One region of the Lysinibacillus fusiformis genome, then DNA from elsewhere that is predicted to be linked to it. Evidence: riboswitches for the same ligand, from Rfam matches in the RefSeq annotation. Region 1 holds a riboswitch; each other region holds the start of a gene.
What was found. A riboswitch is a leader RNA that binds a small molecule or an ion and turns the genes downstream of it on or off. The one in region 1 is predicted to bind thiamine pyrophosphate.
Positions count from the first base shown of each region.

Region 2: another riboswitch for thiamine pyrophosphate. It lies ahead of thiC (phosphomethylpyrimidine synthase ThiC); the one in region 1 lies ahead of thiM (hydroxyethylthiazole kinase).
Region 3: another riboswitch for thiamine pyrophosphate. It lies ahead of thiW (energy coupling factor transporter S component ThiW); the one in region 1 lies ahead of thiM (hydroxyethylthiazole kinase).
Region 4: another riboswitch for thiamine pyrophosphate. It lies ahead of thiT (energy-coupled thiamine transporter ThiT); the one in region 1 lies ahead of thiM (hydroxyethylthiazole kinase).

Region 1 covers NZ_CP070490.1:474,864-479,772, reverse strand. Annotated here, with positions in the region: gene JTI58_RS02370 (alpha/beta-type small acid-soluble spore protein) at 1-3, shown strand, start outside; gene thiE (thiamine phosphate synthase) at 74-718, opposite strand; gene thiD (bifunctional hydroxymethylpyrimidine kinase/phosphomethylpyrimidine kinase) at 708-1,532, opposite strand; gene thiM (hydroxyethylthiazole kinase) at 1,520-2,287, opposite strand; TPP riboswitch at 2,375-2,472, opposite strand; gene mbcS (acyl-CoA synthetase MbcS) at 2,663-4,234, shown strand; gene sppA (signal peptide peptidase SppA) at 4,434-4,909, shown strand, end outside.
Region 2 covers NZ_CP070490.1:2,062,617-2,067,525, reverse strand. Annotated here, with positions in the region: gene JTI58_RS10135 (catalase) at 1-805, shown strand, start outside; gene thiC (phosphomethylpyrimidine synthase ThiC) at 927-2,705, opposite strand; TPP riboswitch at 2,846-2,960, opposite strand; gene JTI58_RS10125 (AEC family transporter) at 3,031-3,960, opposite strand; gene JTI58_RS10120 (methyl-accepting chemotaxis protein) at 4,073-4,909, opposite strand, start outside.
Region 3 covers NZ_CP070490.1:2,722,118-2,727,026, reverse strand. Annotated here, with positions in the region: gene JTI58_RS13245 (MFS transporter) at 389-1,585, shown strand; TPP riboswitch at 1,652-1,759, shown strand; gene thiW (energy coupling factor transporter S component ThiW) at 1,853-2,353, shown strand; gene JTI58_RS13235 (VWA domain-containing protein) at 2,881-4,909, opposite strand, start outside.
Region 4 covers NZ_CP070490.1:1,008,640-1,013,548, forward strand. Annotated here, with positions in the region: gene JTI58_RS05140 (polyphosphate kinase 2 family protein) at 1-433, opposite strand, end outside; gene JTI58_RS05145 (TspO-related membrane protein) at 633-1,346, shown strand; gene map (type I methionyl aminopeptidase) at 1,375-2,130, opposite strand; gene thiT (energy-coupled thiamine transporter ThiT) at 2,293-2,853, opposite strand; TPP riboswitch at 2,987-3,094, opposite strand; gene JTI58_RS05160 (magnetosome magnetite crystal formation protein family) at 3,222-3,545, shown strand; gene JTI58_RS25035 (hypothetical protein) at 3,601-3,723, shown strand; gene JTI58_RS05165 (SbcC/MukB-like Walker B domain-containing protein) at 3,766-4,909, opposite strand, start outside.

The DNA.
Region 1 (4,909 bases):
TAAATGCTGATTAAGCATTTATAAACTTAAAACCAGTGACCGTAAAAGGCACTGGTTTTAGTTTGTTTATTGATCATTTATTTATACGACATAAAGACTTAAACGTAGATACTGTATGTTCAATATCTTCGCTTTGACAGATAGCTGAAATCACAGCAATACCATCAGCACCAGCTTGAAATACAGCATGTGCATTTGTACAATTAATTCCTCCGATTGCTACAATCGGTAATTCAGGATGAAGATAACGAGCCTGCTGTAAAAAAGATGTGCCACAAGGTGGTTGTGCATCACTTTTAGAAGATGTTGCAAAGATTGGACCAATCCCTACATAATCAGCTTGATGGTTAATAGCCGTTTGCAATTCGTCCTGTGAATGGACAGAAACACCAAGAATCATGTTCCCAATTCTTTTCCGTGCTACTCCAACAGGTAAATCATCTTGTCCGATATGAACACCATCAGCACCGAGTCGCATCGCTAGCTCGACATCGTCATTAACGATAAAGGGTACACTATACTGATGACATCGTTTTTGACATTGGCGTGCAAACTGTTCATAGGCTAATCCAGTTAACACATGAGGACCTTTTTCGCGAAATTGAAACATTGTAATGCCTGCTTGTAATGCCTTTTCTAGGATATAGATCGATTGTTCATGATGAGGAACATTGCTCGTACCCATAATAAAATAAAGCTGCAAATCCTCACGTTTCATGAATAATCACCTCACAGGCTTCTTTATGCTGTTGATAAGCAAAATGATTTGTGGGTCCATGACCATTTCCAATCGATAAATCATACATAATTGCTAATTGGATAAACTTTTTAGCTTCAATAATGGCTTCTTCCATAGCAAATCCTTGTCCAAGAAAAGCAGTAAGTGCTGCTGAAAATGTACATCCAGTACCGTGCGTATTTTTTGTTTGGATTCGAGGAGATTGCATCGAAAAAGATCGTCCATTTTTGAAAAATACATAATCAATGGCATAAAGTGGATCTGTTAAATGTCCACCTTTGATGATGACACATTGTACACCAAGTTGTAACAAGCTTTGAGCTACTTCTTTCATATCTTCAAAATGATGAATAGTTCTCCCTGTAAGTGTCTCTGCTTCGGGTATATTGGGCGTAACAACCGTAGCGAGTGGTAGTAAAGTTGAGCATAGTGCATCGATAGCTTCTTGCTGCAATAGGCTTTCTCCACCTTTTGCAATCATCACTGGATCAACAATCAGTGGAATGTTTAGCTCACCGATCATGCTTGCGATTGTTTTGATAATAGCTGAGGAATAAAGCATTCCTGTTTTAATCGCAGTTATTGAAAAATCTTCTACTAAGGCCTCGAATTGTTTTTTTATAAAGGAAACGTCAATTGGGTAAACACCTGTTACACCCAATGTATTTTGTGCAGTTAATGCTGTAATGACAGAAGTGCCAAACACTTTTAATTCCTGAAATGTTTTTAAATCAGCCTGTATACCAGCACCGCCTCCGCTATCTGAGCCAGCAATCGTCGTTACAATATGCATGAAGCTTCACCATCCTTTGACAAACGATGTATAGCATTAAGTAAGGCGATTTGAAAATCACCGATATCTGCAGTAAATGCTGATGCTAGTACACCTGCTTTTTTATAGTAAGTAAGTGTTTCTGTTAATTGCTGGTAAGGGTTAGGTCCAACACGATAGGCAGCACCGCAAATTGCGCTTAGTAAACAACCTGTACCCGTTACTTCCGTCATTTGTGGATGACCACCAGCAATCCATTGGCTATGCTTACCATCAGTTATAAAATCACGTTCCCCCGTTACAATAACTATGCATTGATAGCGTTGAGCCAATAATGTGGCTTCTGCTTCCATAGCGATGGAGCCATGACCACTATCGACCCCCTTTTGTTGCCAATCTACACCGGCTATTGCAGCAAGCTCGCCGAGATTACAGCGAATCACAGCAAATTGTATGTTCTCAAGTAAATGTTTGACGGTTTCCTTACGATAAGTTGTGGCTCCAACGCCAACAGGATCTAAAATAACAGGAATACCAAGTGCATTCGCTTTTTTACCTGCTAATAGCATGGCGCTTTTTGTACGATCATTAAGCGTTCCAATATTAATTAATAGTGCTTGAGCAATCGCTACCATTTCCTCTACCTCTTGGCTGTCATCAGCCATTACCGGTGAGGCACCTATTGCTAATAAACCATTTGCTTGAAAATTTGCCACTACATAATTGGTGATGCAATGGACGAGTGGTTGCTTTTGACGAATTGTTTGAAATATCATTGTAGTCCTCCTCTGTGGATGGACGTAAGCATGCAAAAAAGGCTCTTTTTGTGTAAAAATGCACGAAAAAGAGCCTTTCATCTGTAAAAAACGATGTCTATTGCTCCCTACGTCAGTATTAACTAACAGGTTCAAAGGGTCAGGTTTTACCTTCTCAACTCTTGCGAGTCCCCCTGCAATCTTGTATTTAGTTGACCAAAATGTACCATACTTTTCATATGTATTCAATAACTAGTTTTCCTATAAACAAAACGTGACTGATGCCATATAGCAAAGTATGATAGTTGTCATGACTTTAACGAAATTGAGTGTAAACCATTGAAAATAATGAAAAAGGAGTTTTATAATGTGTCATAGCAAAAGGGGGCATTTGCCATGAAAAGACAAGATTTAGTCGCACCAAAATGGTATAACATAGCAGAGGAAATTGAAAAATATGCGCAGGATGCAACAAAAAATGCTTTAATCATTTATGAAGAAAATCAAGACGTCCAATTTATTACATATGCACATTTATTGGAAAAAGCGAATCAAGCAGCACATGTTTTCACCAAGCAAGGCTTAAAGAAAGGTGATGTCATTTTAGTGATGGTACCACGTTCAGTGGAAGCATATATTGTGTATATTGCTGCATTGAAAGCGGGTTTAACCATTATTCCAAGCTCAGAAATGTTAAGAACAAAAGATATTGAATATCGTATTCACCATGCCAATGCTAAAGCGGTTATTGCATTTGAACCTTATATTGAACAATTTGATGAAGTGGGGAATTTACAAGGCATATTGCAATTTGTCATAGGGAATGCACACGAACCTTGGCAGAACATACTTGAAAAAATGCATAATCAACCTACAACCTACATAAATCCTATCCCGACTAAAAGCACTGACAATGCATTTTTAGCCTATACAAGCGGAACAACAGGAAATCCGAAAGCAGCGGTTCATACTCATAGTTGGGGCTATGCACATTTACGAACAACAGCACCACATTGGCTGGGTGTACATGAAAATGATATTGTTTGGGCAACTGCAGCACCAGGATGGCAAAAATGGATTTGGAGTCCGTTTCTTGCTACTTTGGGTAGTGGTGCTACCGCATTTGTCTACAAAGGTAAATTTGAAGCAGCTACTTATTTAGCATTGCTTGAAAAATTCAAAATCAATGTACTATGCTGTACACCAACAGAATATCGTTTTATGGCAGCGCTTGAAAATTTACATGAATATGATTTAAGTGCAATTCGCCAAGCTGTATCAGCTGGTGAGCCTTTAAATAGTGAGGTCATTAAAGTTTTCTTGGAAACATTCAAATTACAAGTACGAGATGGCTACGGACAAACGGAAAATACATTATTGGTGGGAACAATGGTGGGGATGGAGGCGCGAGTTGGCTCTATGGGGAAACCTACTCCTGGCAACACCGTTGAGATTATTAATGATTTGGGCAAACCAGTTACTGTGGGAGAAGTGGGCGATATTGCTGTTCATCGTGAAACACCAGCCCTCTTTAAAAAATATTTAAATGATCCTGAACGTACAAATTTACAATTTCGTGGGGATTGGTATATTACAGGAGATCGTGCCTATAAAGATGAAGATGGCTATTTTTGGTTTGATGGCCGAGGCGACGATGTCATTATTTCCTCAGGCTATACGATTGGACCCTTTGAAGTAGAGGATGCTCTAATGAAGCATCCGACTGTGAAAGAGGCTGCAGTGGTTGCGAGTCCTGATAAAGTCCGTGGAAATATTGTCAAGGCATTTATTGTTCTGCGCAACGATGAAAAAGGGGATGAAGCACTTATTCAAACACTTCAAAGTCATGTGAAATCACTGACTGCTCCATACAAATATCCACGTGCTATTGAATTTGTAGAGGAGCTACCGAAAACATCTTCAGGGAAAATTAGACGTGTCGAATTACGACAACAAGAAATCAAATAACTTCAATCATGATCATTTCCTAGGAAATAATGTCGAAAATCAAAGTTCATGCAAAGGTATGGACTTTGATTTTTTTAATTTTTTTAGGTAAGGTAGGATAAGGAAATAAATAGCATAAAGCTTTTTGCATAGTATTATTGCAAAAAAATGAAACAAATGTGTAATTCATACGTATTACGTGTTAAGGAGGCGGAAAGACATGAATGTAAAAAGGTGGGTTGCTTTAGTAGTTGCAGGTGTTCTTTTACTATTTTCATTAGGAATTAACACCATTTTTGCGCTCTTTAAAGCAGATTTCCTAGGTAATTTTGATAGTTTAATGGCAGGTAATAATTTAGATGTATATGAAAATGTCATTGAAGGGGAAAATTTTGATAAGCGAATTGCTTATTTAAAGGTAGATGGAGCGATTCAAGATATTGGCTCAAGTACATTGTGGCAACCAGTTGCCTATGATCATCAATTTTTTTTAGAACAATTGGATAATATTTTATATGATGAGTCCATACAGGGTGTTGTTTTAAGCGTCAATTCACCAGGTGGTGGTGTGAAGGAATCAGCAGAAATCTATAAAAAGCTTCTGAAAATTAAAGAAGAACGACAAATTCCAATTTATGTATCAATGGATTCTATGGCCGCTTCAGGTGGTTATTATATTTCGGCACCTGCAGATAA
Region 2 (4,909 bases), 1.6 Mb from region 1:
GAATGAGATTATTGGCCAAGACCGTGAATCTTCACAACGTGATTTATATGAAGCCATCGAAAAAGGCGATTTCCCTAAATGGAAAATGTATATTCAGGTAATGACAGAGGAGCAAGCTCGTGAGCTGCCATACAACCCATTTGATTTAACAAAGGTATGGTATAAAAAAGACTTCCCATTAATTCCTGTAGGTGAGTTTGAGTTAAACAAAAACCCGGACAACTACTTTGCAGAAGTGGAACAAGCTGCATTTGCACCATCTAACATCATCCCTGGTATTAGCTTCTCACCAGATAAAATGTTACAAGGTCGTATCTTTGCCTATGCGGATGCACAACGCTACCGTTTAGGAGTAAACCACTATATGCTTCCTGTTAACGCACCAAAATGCCCATTCCGTACTTTCCACCGAGATGGAGCAATGCGCTTTGACGGCAACCTTGGTTCAACATTAGGCTATGAACCAAATAGCTATGGTGAATGGGAGCATAACTTAGACCATAAAGAGCCTGAATTACGCATTGATGGTCATGCAGGTATTCATGACTTCCGTGAAGACGATAATAATTACTTTGAACAACCAGGTAAACTATTCCGTCTATTGACTGCGGAAGAGCAACAACGCCTATTTGAAAATACAGCGAATGATATGGCTTCTGTTGAAGAATTCATCAAGCGTCGTCACATCCTTCACTGCTATTTAGCTGACCCAGCATATGGTGAAGGTGTTGCAAAAGCGATGGGTCTTTCATTAGAAGGTATGGACCTTACAAACCCATATGTAAAACAACCAACAAACGTTTAATATTCCACTTATTATTGATATCCAAATCCAACTTTTACTCCATGTGAATCCATCATTCACATGGAGTTTTTTGATTAAGAAAAGGCCTATGTCTATAATTTGACATAAGCCTTTTCTTTCATTATTGGTAAATTTGACTACCTGCTTTTTTAAACTCCTCCGCCTTATCCTTCATACCTTGATGGATCGCTTCAGTAGTATTTAAATCCTTTTCTTTAGCATAATTACGGATATCCTGTGAAATTCTCATACTACAGAATTTAGGACCGCACATAGAACAAAAGTGCGCTGTTTTTGCTCCCTCTGCTGGCAGTGTCTCATCATGATATTCCACTGCACGTTCTGGATCTAATGACAGATTGAATTGATCACGCCAACGGAATTCAAAACGTGCTTTAGACAGTGCATCGTCTCGTTGTTGTGCACCAGGATGCCCTTTTGCTAAATCAGCAGCATGTGCAGCAATTTTATAAGTAATAACGCCCACGCGAACGTCCTCACGATTCGGTAAGCCAAGATGCTCTTTCGGTGTCACATAACAAAGCATCGCTGTACCAAACCAGCCAATCATCGCTGCACCAATGGCTGAGGTAATATGATCATAACCCGGAGCAATATCTGTTGTTAGTGGGCCTAATGTATAGAAGGGCGCTTCCTTACAAACCTCTAATTGCTTATCCATATTTTCTTTAATGAGATGCATCGGTACATGACCTGGCCCTTCAACCATCACCTGAACATCATGCTTCCAAGCAATTTGCGTTAGTTCGCCTAGTGTTTCAAGCTCTGCAAATTGTGCCTCGTCATTGGCATCTGCAATTGAGCCTGGACGTAAACCATCACCTAAGGAAAAAGCAACATCATAAGCTTTCATAATTTCACAGATTTCCTCAAAGTGTGTATAAAGGAAATTCTCTTGATGATGATATAAACACCACTGTGCCATTATAGAACCCCCACGAGATACAATGCCTGTTACACGATTTACCGTAAGCGGTACATAGCGTAAAAGGACACCTGCATGAATGGTGAAATAATCAACACCCTGCTCGGCTTGTTCAATAAGGGTATCACGATATACCTCCCATGTTAAATCCTCTGCTATGCCATTCACTTTCTCTAAAGCCTGATAAATTGGCACAGTTCCCACTGGCACTGCAGCATTTCGAATAATCCATTCTCTCGTTGTATGAATATGCTTACCTGTTGAAAGATCCATAATGTTATCTGCACCCCATCGAGTTGCCCACGTCATTTTCTCAACTTCTTCTGCAATGGACGAAGATACCGCCGAATTCCCAATGTTTGCATTGATTTTCACATGGAAATTACGGCCAATAATCATTGGCTCTGCCTCAGGGTGATTAATATTAGAAGGCATAATAGCTCGCCCTGCTGCAATTTCTGAACGAACAAATTCAGGGTCCATATTTTCACGGATGGCTACGAACTCCATTTCAGGTGTTATAATGCCATTTCGCGCATAATGAAGCTGTGTTACATTTTTACCTTTTTTAGCACGTAAAGGCTTTCTTGCTAATTCAGGAAAGACATTTTCATGATTACGCGGGTCATCTGCACGACGAAAACCATTATCCTCTGGTTTAATCGTACGCCCCTCATATTCTTCAACATCCCCTCGTTCTTCTATCCATGTGCGTCGTAAAACTGGTAAACCTTTTGTAATATCCGCTTGATAGGCTGGATCTGTGTAAGGACCACTCGTATCATATACTCGAATAGGTGCATTTTCTTCATCCCCAAAGCTACCAGTTGTGGGACTTAATGCGATTTCACGCATAGGTACTAAAATATCGGGGCGTGATCCTTCCACATACACTTTTTTGCTTCCTTCAAAGCTGGACATAATCGTAATATTCTTTTCACTTACTACTGACATGAGCTACTTCTCTCCCTTAAATGTATTTTGATACAAGGACCGAATCTAGCTCACCCCAACAATCAAATAAATAAAAGCCGAATCCAAAATAATTATTTGGATCCGGCCATGAATGTAAAGGTCTATTAATTGCATACTCTGCAATAGCTTCTTAACTTTCCCACGCTGGTATGAGCCAGATCAGGTCCAAAGGGTCAAGAAACCTCTAAGCGTTTCCCTCTCAGCCTGACTCATCAGACTCCCCTAGTTAATACTATTTAGTTTGATGCTAGTGTAGCAGATATTACTAAGAGATGGAAGTTATATTTTTTTGTCTTTCAGCTAACTAGGTAAATAATACTTCTGCAAAATAAATCACAATTGTTACGGTTATACAGCTCACAATAGTTGAAAATAAAACAGCTTGCGCGGCTGTTGCTGATTCTACATCATATTCCAATGCTAGACTAGAACTATTACGAGATGTTGGAAAGGCACTGGCTATAAACAGTGATTGTGCGACGACTCCATCTAATCCCAATACATAAATAATGACTAATGCAACAGCTGGTCCAATAATTAATCGTGTAAAACAGCTGACAAAGACCGTTTTATTAAACATTGATTTGATCTCAAGTTGTGACAATTGCGCACCCAAGGTAATTAATGCCACAGCAATAAATCCATCTGCCACATGCTCTACCGGTATTTTGATAAACTGCGGTATACCGATATCAAAATAGTTCATAGCAACGCCTATAATCAGTGCATGAATAATGGGCATTTTAAAGAAATCTTTGATGATTGTCATACCCGACTTCGTAGAAGAAATCAAATTGTACAAACCATATGTATAAGTTGTCATATTTTGAAAGATTACAAGCATGACCTGAATTGCTACGCCAATAGGTTGCGTGGCAAAAATCATTTGAGCCACTGGAATACCGTAATTGCCAGAGTTAATAAGCACCACACTATTTTTAAAGACAGCCGCCTCTGTTTTGGCTAAACCTAACCCTTTCGCCATTAAATGACTGAGTATCATTTGACTACCGATAAAGAGCATAATAAATAACCCGACTTCTCCCAGAACAGATAATTCTACATGCGTTTCATATAAATTCACAAAAACAGCTGCTGGCATAAAGCAGTATGTAATAAGCTGAGACATTGCTTTTAAGTTAAAGCGAAATTTCTTTTGTAGTATAGCGCCGATTACAAGTAACACTAAAATAGGTACAACAATTTGAAAGAAAATCATTCCGAGATACATCATATCAATGTCCCCCTTCCAGTGTTAATAGTAGTGCTGAATTCTTTTTAGGTCAATTTCTCTTACTTTCACAATAAAAGAAAGACTGCCCCTATATTGAAGGCAGCCTTTCCTTTTAAGCAAGCTTAAATCGATTTACAACTTCTTGTAGCTCATTTGAAATATCGTTCATACTTTGAATAGACTCTGCTACTTTTTGTAATTCTGCTTGTTGATCCATAGCAGAAGCACTTACTTGTTCTGCAGAAGCTGCTGTTTGCTCTGAAATAGCCGAAATACTTTGGATGGACATGATTGCCTGATTTTTATGCTCTAACATACTAGATAGTTTATTCATTAATTCACTAATAGAATTCGCAATTGAACCTGACAAGTCACTGCTATCTTTAAATGCTAGTTGCGTGCTTTGTACTGACTCATTTTGAGCGTGCATTAAATCTGCATTAGATGCAATGACTGCAACCGTTTGCTGAGAATTTTCAAGAATGCTTTCTACTGTACTCTTAATAATTTCTGTTTCATTCTTAGATTGTTCCGCCAGCTTTCTAACTTCCTCTGCAACTACCGCAAATCCTTTACCATGTTCACCAGCACGTGCGGCCTCAATACTTGCGTTTAAAGCTAGCAAATTAGTCTGCTCGGTAACGCTCTGGATTGAAGCAATAATCTGATTAATATTCGCAATATTAGAGGCCAATGATTCCATTTGCTGCTGGATACGCCCATTCATCTCATTTGTCTCCATATTACGCTCCCGTAAGCTTTCAACTTCATGCAATCCTTTTTCTGTCGTTACACCTGTTTTATGAGATAGCTCATCCATTTCGTTGGAAAGAGCCGTAATGGCATCAATTTGATCAGATAAATCCATCATTCGATAATTTGTTTCTTCTGTATCCTCTGATTGCTTCGAAGCTCCTTGTGCAATTTCATTGATAGCTACAGAAACCTC
Region 3 (4,909 bases), 2.2 Mb from region 1:
CAAGCCATGAAAGTGTACTTTTTATATTACATAACCTTCACTCAGTATTTCTGATGCCGCTATATCATCGCTAGGATTTATAGCCAACCTTTATGTCATTACAGACTAACTCACAATTTTTTTTAATTATCTCTACATAAGCGAAGTCCATTCATTGTTGTTGCAACTTTGGAGCTGCAAATTTTCCATCTCCCATTCTACAGCTTCATTTCAATCCATTTTATTACAAAAATGGATTGTTTAGCAATTCATAGGTGCCTAAACGAAAACTTTTGTGGAAAACCATTCTAAATATAGAACCAGTTCTACAATCTTAACTATTAGCCAAGCAATAATTCTTTATGATAGACTGTACTATATTTGATTACAAAAAAAGGGGGTTCATTCGATGACCCAGCAGAAGTCCAATAAGGCGGCTTTGTATATTTTAATGTTTAATATGTTTATCGCAATGGGGAGTATTGGCATTATTATTCCTGTCATGCCGGAGTATTTAAAAATATTTGGTGCAGCAGGACAAGTTCTAGGTATGCTAATAGCAACCTTCGCCTTAGCTCAATTCGTATTTTCTCCTATTGCTGGGAACCTTTCCGATCAGTACGGTCGAAAAAATTTAATTATTTTCGGTCTCATCGTGACAGGTCTTGCACAAATCGGTTTTGGCCTTGCTACAGATGTATGGATGCTCTTTTTAGCACGCTTTTTAGGTGGCCTAGGTTCCGCTTTTGTCGCACCTCCTATTATGGCTTTTGTCGCTGACGTCACAACCTATGAAGAACGCGGGAAAGGGATGGGGATGTTGGGTGCTGCCATGTCTCTTGGTTTTATGATAGGGCCAGGAATCGGTGGTTTCTTAGCAAAGGTTAGCTTACATTTTCCATTTTACACTGCTGGAGCTGCAGCCATCCTAGCTTCTATTTTATCTTACTTTTTATTACCATCTACCAAACCAAACACTGCACAAAAGAAGCAAAAGCTAGACAATCTGGCGAAGCAAATGGCTCGTTCCATACATATGCCTTATTTTGTAATGCTTATCATTATGCTGGTGTTCTCATTCGGAATTGCAAACTTCCAAACGACATTGTCATTATTTGTGACAGAAAAGTTTAATTACACACCTGTGGACATAGCAATTATATTAGTTGTCGGTGGTGCTTTTGGGGTAGTTGTACAAATGTTTATTATTACACCACTATTCAATCGCTTTGGTGAAATGAAGGTAGTGCTTGTCAATTTATTTATTGCATCTGTTGCTATTTTCTTCATATTATTTGTGTCTGGCTTTGCCCTTATATTAGTTGTAGCAACGATTTTCTCTACAGCAACGACATTAATTCGTCCAGCTGTTAATACACTTATCTCAAAGCTTGCAGAGAAAGAACAAGGATTCGCTGCGGGCTTGAATAATGCCTATATGAGTCTTGGTAATATGATTGGACCCGCTTTGGCTGGTTTATTATTTGACTGGAATATGAATAGCCCATATATTTTCGGATCGATCATATTATTAGCTTGCTTCTTCCTTGCGCTCATCTGGACATTGAAAAAAGCACCTCATTTAATGCATCCCGATACAAAATAGTCTGAAAAATCATTGACTATTTTTAGCAGTATGTTACATTAATGTTGGTCAACGAAATTGAATGATTTTAACCACTAGGGGAGTCTTTAAAAGGCTGAGACGTATATGGTAATATACGGACCCTTTGAACCTGATCTAGTTCACACTAGCGGAGGGAAGTGGCGCTACTTGCTGTTGTCACTATATACACGCAAGGCCGCTTCCTATTGTTTAAAGGGGCGGCCTTTTTATTTTTCCTCACGAACTTTATCAAAAGGAGTGAACTTTATGTCAATTCGTAAATTAACAGTCATGGCTTTATTAGTAGCTATTGCTGTTGCAGGCTCTACTTTCGTATCTATCCCAACAGGAATCGCACGTGCTTACCCCGTTCAGCATGCTATTAATGTGATAGGAGCCATTATATTTGGACCCGTACCAACAGTAATAGTTGCCTTTGTCACTGCCGTCATTCGAATCCTTACCGGAACAGGCTCTCTATTAGCTATCCCTGGTAGTGTCATTGGCGCGTCCTGTGCGGCCCTTGCCTATAAATATAGCAATAAAATGTGGTTAGCTGGCATTGGAGAAGTTGTGGGAACTGGCATTCTTGCTTCACTTATTGCCGTACCTTATGCAAAATTATTCATGGGAACATCTGTAGCAGCATTCTTCTTCCTACCTGCCTTTTTAACATCAAGTACAATCGGCGCCATTCTAGGTGTTATGGTTGCTAGCAGCTTGCGTAAAACGGAGCTAGTAAAGAGGTTTAATTCTTCTCTTTATTGAAGGGGGTTTGGATAATAAGCATTCATTGAGATGGGGGTGGCCAAGATTGGAGCGCTTTTCTTCCTTCTATGAGCGGCGACGACCTTGGTTGGAGCGTTTTTTATCTCCTTACGAGCGGCTGTGACTCAATTTAGAGCGCCTTCCATCTCCTTAGGAGCGGCTGCGGCTCAACTTAGAGCGCTTTTCTTCTCCTTACGAGCGGCTGTGACTCAATTTAGAGCGCTTTTCTTCTCCTTACGAGCGGCTGCGGCTCAACTTAGAGCGCTTTTCTTCTCCTTACGAGCGGCTGTGACTCAATTTAGAGCGCTTTTCTTCTCTTTATGAGCGGCTGCGACTCAACTTAGAGCGCCTTCCACCTCCTTAGGAGCGGCTGCGACTCAACTTAGAGCGCTTTCTATCTCTTTATGAGCAAAGGTCCCACTTTTTAGATCATCTCTATCCACTTTTTCAAAATAGATACATCTCTTTCCTCAAACAATACAAAAAAGCAGTGCAAAACAATTAGATTTTGCACTGCTTCCACTATATTAAGATCGTTTTTTCATACCTTTTAATAACTGTGCCACATTTGTGTCTTCTGCCTGTATAGGTTTTTCCTCAACCAGCGGTTCTTTCTTCTTCGCATTCGTTAGGAAGTTCCAACCAAAACGTCTTATGGTAATATCCATAAAGAATAAAAGCATACTTGCTAAGAGAAGCCATGTAGCAATATTTTGTCGATCCGCTCCTTTTGTTGTAAAGTCTCGGAATACATCTTGTGGTTCCTTTAAAACCGCGCCTCCTGTTTGTTGCGTTAACTCTTCTATCAGTTGATCATTAACAGGAAGTAGTTCGTATTCGGCACTATAAGGAACACTTAGTCCTGCTTGATAAATGGCCTGCTTTTCATCTGCTACACGGAAGAATATTAATCCAGGTTCGGCTTGTACTACAGCTCGAACTTGGGAGGCCGAAATGGTTTCAAGTTGTGTTTCTAGCTCTTCCCCAGCTTCATTAACTGCTACAATATCTAAAAATGCAGCTTCATTTGTAGGGTCGGTAATCATAAAGGAACCATCTGCTTCCAATCTTACATCATAGGCCACATCATTATAGCTTGGTAGCATTTGTGAAATAAGTGTTTGCCAGAATGTTCCCCAATCCTGCCATCTTGCCCAATCTCCTGTCCATTTACCCGTTGAATCAGATGTAAAGGCAAAAGTTTTACCGAGACCATATTGCCACTGCGCTAACACAGGATCTTCCTTCTCGCTTTCTGCCACAACAGTAGTCCCTTGTTTTGCCGTTGTGCCAATGTAAGCATTCATTTGTGGGACACCATTGGTAAACAGTGAATTCCATCCTGCTGCATTATAAATCGCTGGATAAAATGGATTATCCTCAATGTAAGTGCGAGAAATCATAGCTGTTTCACGAGATAAAATAGAAGGAATCGTTTGCTCATCTATGACATCATAGAAACGGCCACTGCCCATGTCACTAAGCGCTTCTAATAAGTTCGCATCGGCATCTTGTCCAATCGCTACTGTCGATAAAGTTATACCGTTTTCTTTTCCTTCAGCAATTAGATCCTCGTAATTTCCTGACTGTGATTGCCCATCTGTTAAGAGAATAATATGCTTACGTTGCAGTTTTAAATCAGCTAGATTTTCATAGGCTTTAGCTAATGAACTGTAGATTTCTGTTCCACCACCAGGTGTTACGGATAAAATAGTATCCACTGCCTCTTCTTTACTGCTAAGAGGTCCTGTCTCTATAATCTCCCAAGGACGATCATCAAAGGCAATAAATCCTAATGTATCCTCATCTCGCAACATCTCAACAGAACGTGCTGCTGCTTCTTTAGCAAGCTCTAGCTTCGAGCCTTGCATACTACCAGAACGGTCAAGTACAATCACTAACCCTAAGGAAGGTAATTGTTCTTTGCCCTTAATTTCCATTTCCACTGGCAATAAGGTTTCAATCGGTGTTTTAAAATAGCCGCCTAGACCAAAACTATTTTCTCCTCCAACCATGGTAAAACCAACACCAAAGTTTTTGACTGCTTGCTCAATAACACTCATTTTTGCCTCACCGACTAAATGACCTGGCACATTGTCGAAAATAATAGCATTATACTGCAAATAGCTGGACAGTTCATTTGGTAGACTTTGAGGATTGACAACATCATAGGCAATAGATTGACTGCCAAGTGCTGCTGCGATAGGTGAAGCTGTTTCATAACCATTAACGATTAGTAAATGTGGTTCACTTTGTACCATTGTGACACTAGTTAACTTATTGTTTTCAAAAATAGCATCCTGACCAACTTGAACAACTGCCTCATATTTTACAAGTCCTTCAGCTGTCGCTGCATGTTTATAGGTAAACACATTCGTGCCTTCAGTCAGCTCAACTGCCTCTCGATGAATAAGCTTATCATTTTCATATAATAACAGCTCTCCTTGGCCTGCAGTCGTTGCATGAATTTCCGTCACTAATTGTTGCTGCTCTCCCACATAAGCAACCTGAGGGGATACAAAGCTTTTTAGTGACACATCATTGACAACTGGTTGA
Region 4 (4,909 bases), 530 kb from region 1:
CTGCAGTTAAGATCTTCTCAAAATTATTAATTTCTTCATAAGCACGAGACCATTCATCCTTCGTTGCAAATCCTTCGATGCGTTCTACTAATACGCGACCATACCATGAGCGATCAAAAATAGCGATTTGTCCATGTTGAGGCAATTTTCTCCAAAATCGTTGTAAATAGTTGTAGCGTAATTCATGTGCTTGAGGAGCAGATATAGGGTGTACAACATAACCGCGTGGATCGACGCGTTCGATCAATCGTTTAATAGCGCCACCTTTACCAGCCGCATCCATTCCTTCAAATACCAAGATTAAGCCAATTTTATTTTTTAATAAAAACTGTTGCGCGTTTAACATTTCATATTGGAGTACTTTTAATTTCTTTTTATACATCTTTTTGTCTAGTTCAATGGATAGGTCTAGATTTTTCAAATTTTGTGCCATGAAACTTCACTCCTTTTATTTGGATATTCTTATTGTACTAAAGAAATATATGGATGCCTATCAGGCATGGTAAATTGTAGATATTATTAGTAAAACAACACGATACATTGTTAGGAATTTCCGTTATAATAAAAAAAGTGACAGTACTATACTTATTTGTCTTTTCCCTATACAATCTAACACGAAGGGAGAGGAAAACATGCCTCGGTTTATCATGATGACAATCTCTTATCTTGTCTCAATCATCCTAACCTTTTCATCCTTTTTCGTGAACATCAACGGTCAATCTTCGCTAGAAATCGCTAATCGTTTTTCTGTAGTATTTGCACCGGTTAGTATAAGTCATGTAATTTGGATTATCATTTATTTATTACTCGGTTATTGGTTAGTTATGAACATCAAAAAGACAACTTTGAAACAGTCTGCGCTCTTTAGTTGCATAAATATATTACAAGCATTGACGGTATACGTCTGGCATCATGAGTTATTTATTGTTTCTCTTGGCATTACATTACTCTTAGTCTTGTATTTATTTATGCTGTATAATACGTACCCTCTTCAGGACAAAGCCTTGTCTGGTCGTATTCCTTTCTCCATTTATTTAGCATGGATGACATTTATTTTTATCACAAATACAAGCTTTACATTAACGGCTTATGGTTGGAACGGCTTTGGTCTTAGTACGCCTCTTTGGGCAGTGATTTTACTAACATTAGGAGGAGCCATTGCGCTACATATCCGTTTCCATCACTTTGATGTTATGTATCCAAGTGTTTTTATTTGGGCTTATATTGGAATCGCCATACATAATGGTTTTGATGAGCTACTTGTCACTACAGCCGCCTTATTTTTATGTGGTGTTCTCTTTGTTGGCATTTTATTTATTAAAAAAAATCCTGCCTACCAAAAATAAATTGGTTAGCAGGATTTTTCATTATATCCTATTCTTCGTCTAATGACGTTAGGATAATTGGTTTATCCTTTGTCACAATGACTGAATGTTCGATTTGAGCTACAAGTGATTTATCAGGTGTCACGAATGTCCAGCCATCACCAGCTTCTACAATATGCTCTGCTTTTGCTGAGATAAATGGCTCAACCGCAAGCACCATACCTTCTTTCATAATGGTAGAATCCCATGCATCATAATAGTTTAAAATATGATTTGGCTCATCATGTAAAGATTTACCTAAGCCATGACCTGTTAAATTCATAATAACAGTTAAGTCATTAGCACTCGCCTCACGTTCAACTGCTTTACCAATTTGATTTAATTTAGATCCAGCCTTTACCTTTGTCATTGCTCGATCAAAGGCACTTTTGGCAACACGGCATAGCTTTTCTTTGTCTTCATAGCCTTCACCAACAACAAATGAGATACCTGTGTCAGCAAAGTAGCCGTTTAAGGAGCCAGAAACATCAATATTCACAATATCGCCTTCTTGAATAACACGCTTTCCTGGAATACCATGCGCCACTTCTTCATTGACACTAATACATGTATATCCAGGGAAATCATATTCTCCCTTCGGTCCAGAAATAGCGCCTGCCTCCGCAAACATGCGGCCAGCAATTTCGTCTAGTTCAAGTGTTGTAACACCTGGTTTTGTTGCAGCTTTCATCGCTTCGCGAATTTCAGCACAAATGCGTCCTATTTTTTTAAAAGCTTCAATCTCTTCTTGTGTTTTTACAATCATGTATAACGTCCCTTTCATCTAATATCTATTCTTTAATATAACATAACTTTTTATGCGTATAACGATAAACGCTTTAAATATTGTATGCTTTCCTACTTTGCAAAGTGCTAAAAGAGCTATTCACAATAAAAAAGTCCCCCCACTCATGTGAAGGGACTTGCATTAAGCTTTTCTTTGCATTAATTGTGGAGCGGCTGTGAATAAAAGAACACCAACGATTGCCGTTAATATAGTTGCTGGTAGCATATATGTACCGTTATAGATGATGGAATAGATCCAAGCATTTTGATCGCCAGCATATTCTGCAAAAAATACAGCACCAGCAATTGTATGTGCCGCGTATCGTAAGAAGCCTGCGAAAACGGTACCTATTATAATATAAAGTGCCATTTTTGTTTTGTTCATATGTTTAGCAGCGTCCAACACTGGTCCACGTACAACTGCCGCTAATCCTACAACTGTAAAAGCAACACCATAATCTAGTAATCCTTGTAGCCAGTGCACGATATAGGAACCAAACATTGTTTGCATAACACCCACAAGTAGTCCCGTTGTTAGCCCAGCTACTAGGCCCCAACGAAACGCGATTAACATAATAGGTACCATGACAAGACTAACTGAGCCACCTTGTGCCCATACTTTAAAGGATACCTGATCAAGTACTAGCCCAATCGCTGCAAATATCGCAATCTCCACTAGCATTAACAGTCTTTTTTTGTCCATACATATTCTCTCCTTTGTTCCGATGTAGGATACAAGAGCAGGAATAGAAATGCACTGATATGTCTCTTTCTGACACCATTTTCCCCCAAGAATGAAAAAACGATGCCAGGACAGAGCCTCACATCGTACAAGTGTCGGTTTCTATCCACATCCCTACGCAAGCGTTAACTTACAGGTTCGAAGAGTCAAGGCATTACGTGCCCAGTCTCAGCTGACATCATCAGCTCCCCTTGTGGTCGTTACATCTGAATTTATTTGAACATTTTCATTGTACGCAAAGGATAGGAGGATTACAACCTCTTCCATACATTATTTTTTTGAAACTTTGCTATTATTCATGCGTAAATATTAAAAAAGGAGGTACAACTATGGAGAATCAAAAAATTTTAGCTGCCTTTAGTTATCTTAGTATTTTCTTCGCCCCTTTCATCGTTCCATTAATTGTGTACATTGTGACAAAAGATAGTGATGTAAAAAAACATTCGATTCGTGCACTTGTCTCTCATTTAATTCCTTTTGTTTTTGGCATCCTGTTCTTTATTGTCTTTGTTTTTTCCACATTTAGTTTAGATCCAACCTCCAGTAATAATACAGTGATGATTATTTGGTTTGCTTCATTCGCCATCTATGCCCTCGTCTCACTTGGTATTGTGATCTGGAATATTATTCAGGCTGTTCGCGTTATCCGTTAATGTTTTATTTTTAAGAGAAACAGGTAGTAGTAATTGTAAAAGGAGCTGTTTTTGGATGAAAGTATCAAACGTTGTGAAAACCGCCGTAAAGTTAGCACCGATTGTTATTCCTATCGTCAGAAAAGTAATGGCTGCAAAAAAGGGAACAACGCCTACAGCCACACCTCGAAAAAAATAAAACCAAGGCGTATTCCTTTTTTTTCGGAAATACGCCTTCGTTTTATTTCACTTCAAAATGTGTTTGACTATGTCCATTCAATGTTTTTTCTACATGTAAAACTGCTGGCATCGCAGATTTCAATTCAGGTACATGAGAAATAACGCCAATCATACGACCAGAATCCTGTAAATCAATTAATGTATCAATTGCCTTATTTAGTGATTCCTCATCGAGTGAACCAAAGCCCTCATCAATAAACATCGTTTCAATATGGATATTACCTTGGAAGCTTTGAATCACATCTGCCATTCCCAAAGCAAGACTTAGCGAAGCATTAAATTTTTCGCCTCCTGATAATGTTTTAACATCTCGTAATTGATCCGTATAGGCATCATAAACATCAAGACCAAGTCCACTCTGCTTTGCATGCTTTTCCAATCTATCTGAGCGTCTGAGCTCAAATTGACCGTTTGATAAATGATACAGCCGTATATTGGCAGCTTCTGTAATTTGATCTAAATAATTAATTTGTATATAACGCTCAAAGGATAGCTTTTTCGCGTTTTGTCCATTTAATAATCCATAGAGTTCCTTTACTCGCCCTGCTTCCTGTTCAAGTAAATGAAGCTCTCTCGCTATTTCTTCTACCTTTTCAATAAAGCCCTGGCATGCTTGTGCAAAACCATTCATCTGTTGCAAACGTTTAAATGCTTCCTCATAGGAAATACGATGCTGTTCTACCCTTGCTTCCATCAACACTAAATCTTGCTTCTCTTTCCCTTGAAGATATGTAGCCCCTTCGGTAATTTGGATTCGCAAAGTGTGTACTTGTAAAGCATAGTCGCTGCATGTTTTTCGAAGGGCATCTAATTGCATGGCACTCCGTTTGGCAGTAGCATATTCCTCGTAGCTATTGAAACCTATTTTCTGCATATTTGCTGAAAATTGCTGAAGCTTTTCATTCATTTTGAGCTGTAATTCCTCAAAAGACTGTTTGGCAATTTCTACAGTTAATTTTGCATTGCTAGCCGCTTCCTTTGCCACATGCAAATTTTCTTGACTCGCTTGCCATCTTTTTTGCAGATTTTCTTTCTGTTTGCTGACATCAGTAAGTTGTTGCTTTAATTGCTGTATAGTTGGTAAGTTAGCTGGCATCTGCTTCAGCTGTTCTTCTACAACCGCTTGTAATCTTGTCCATTCTTTC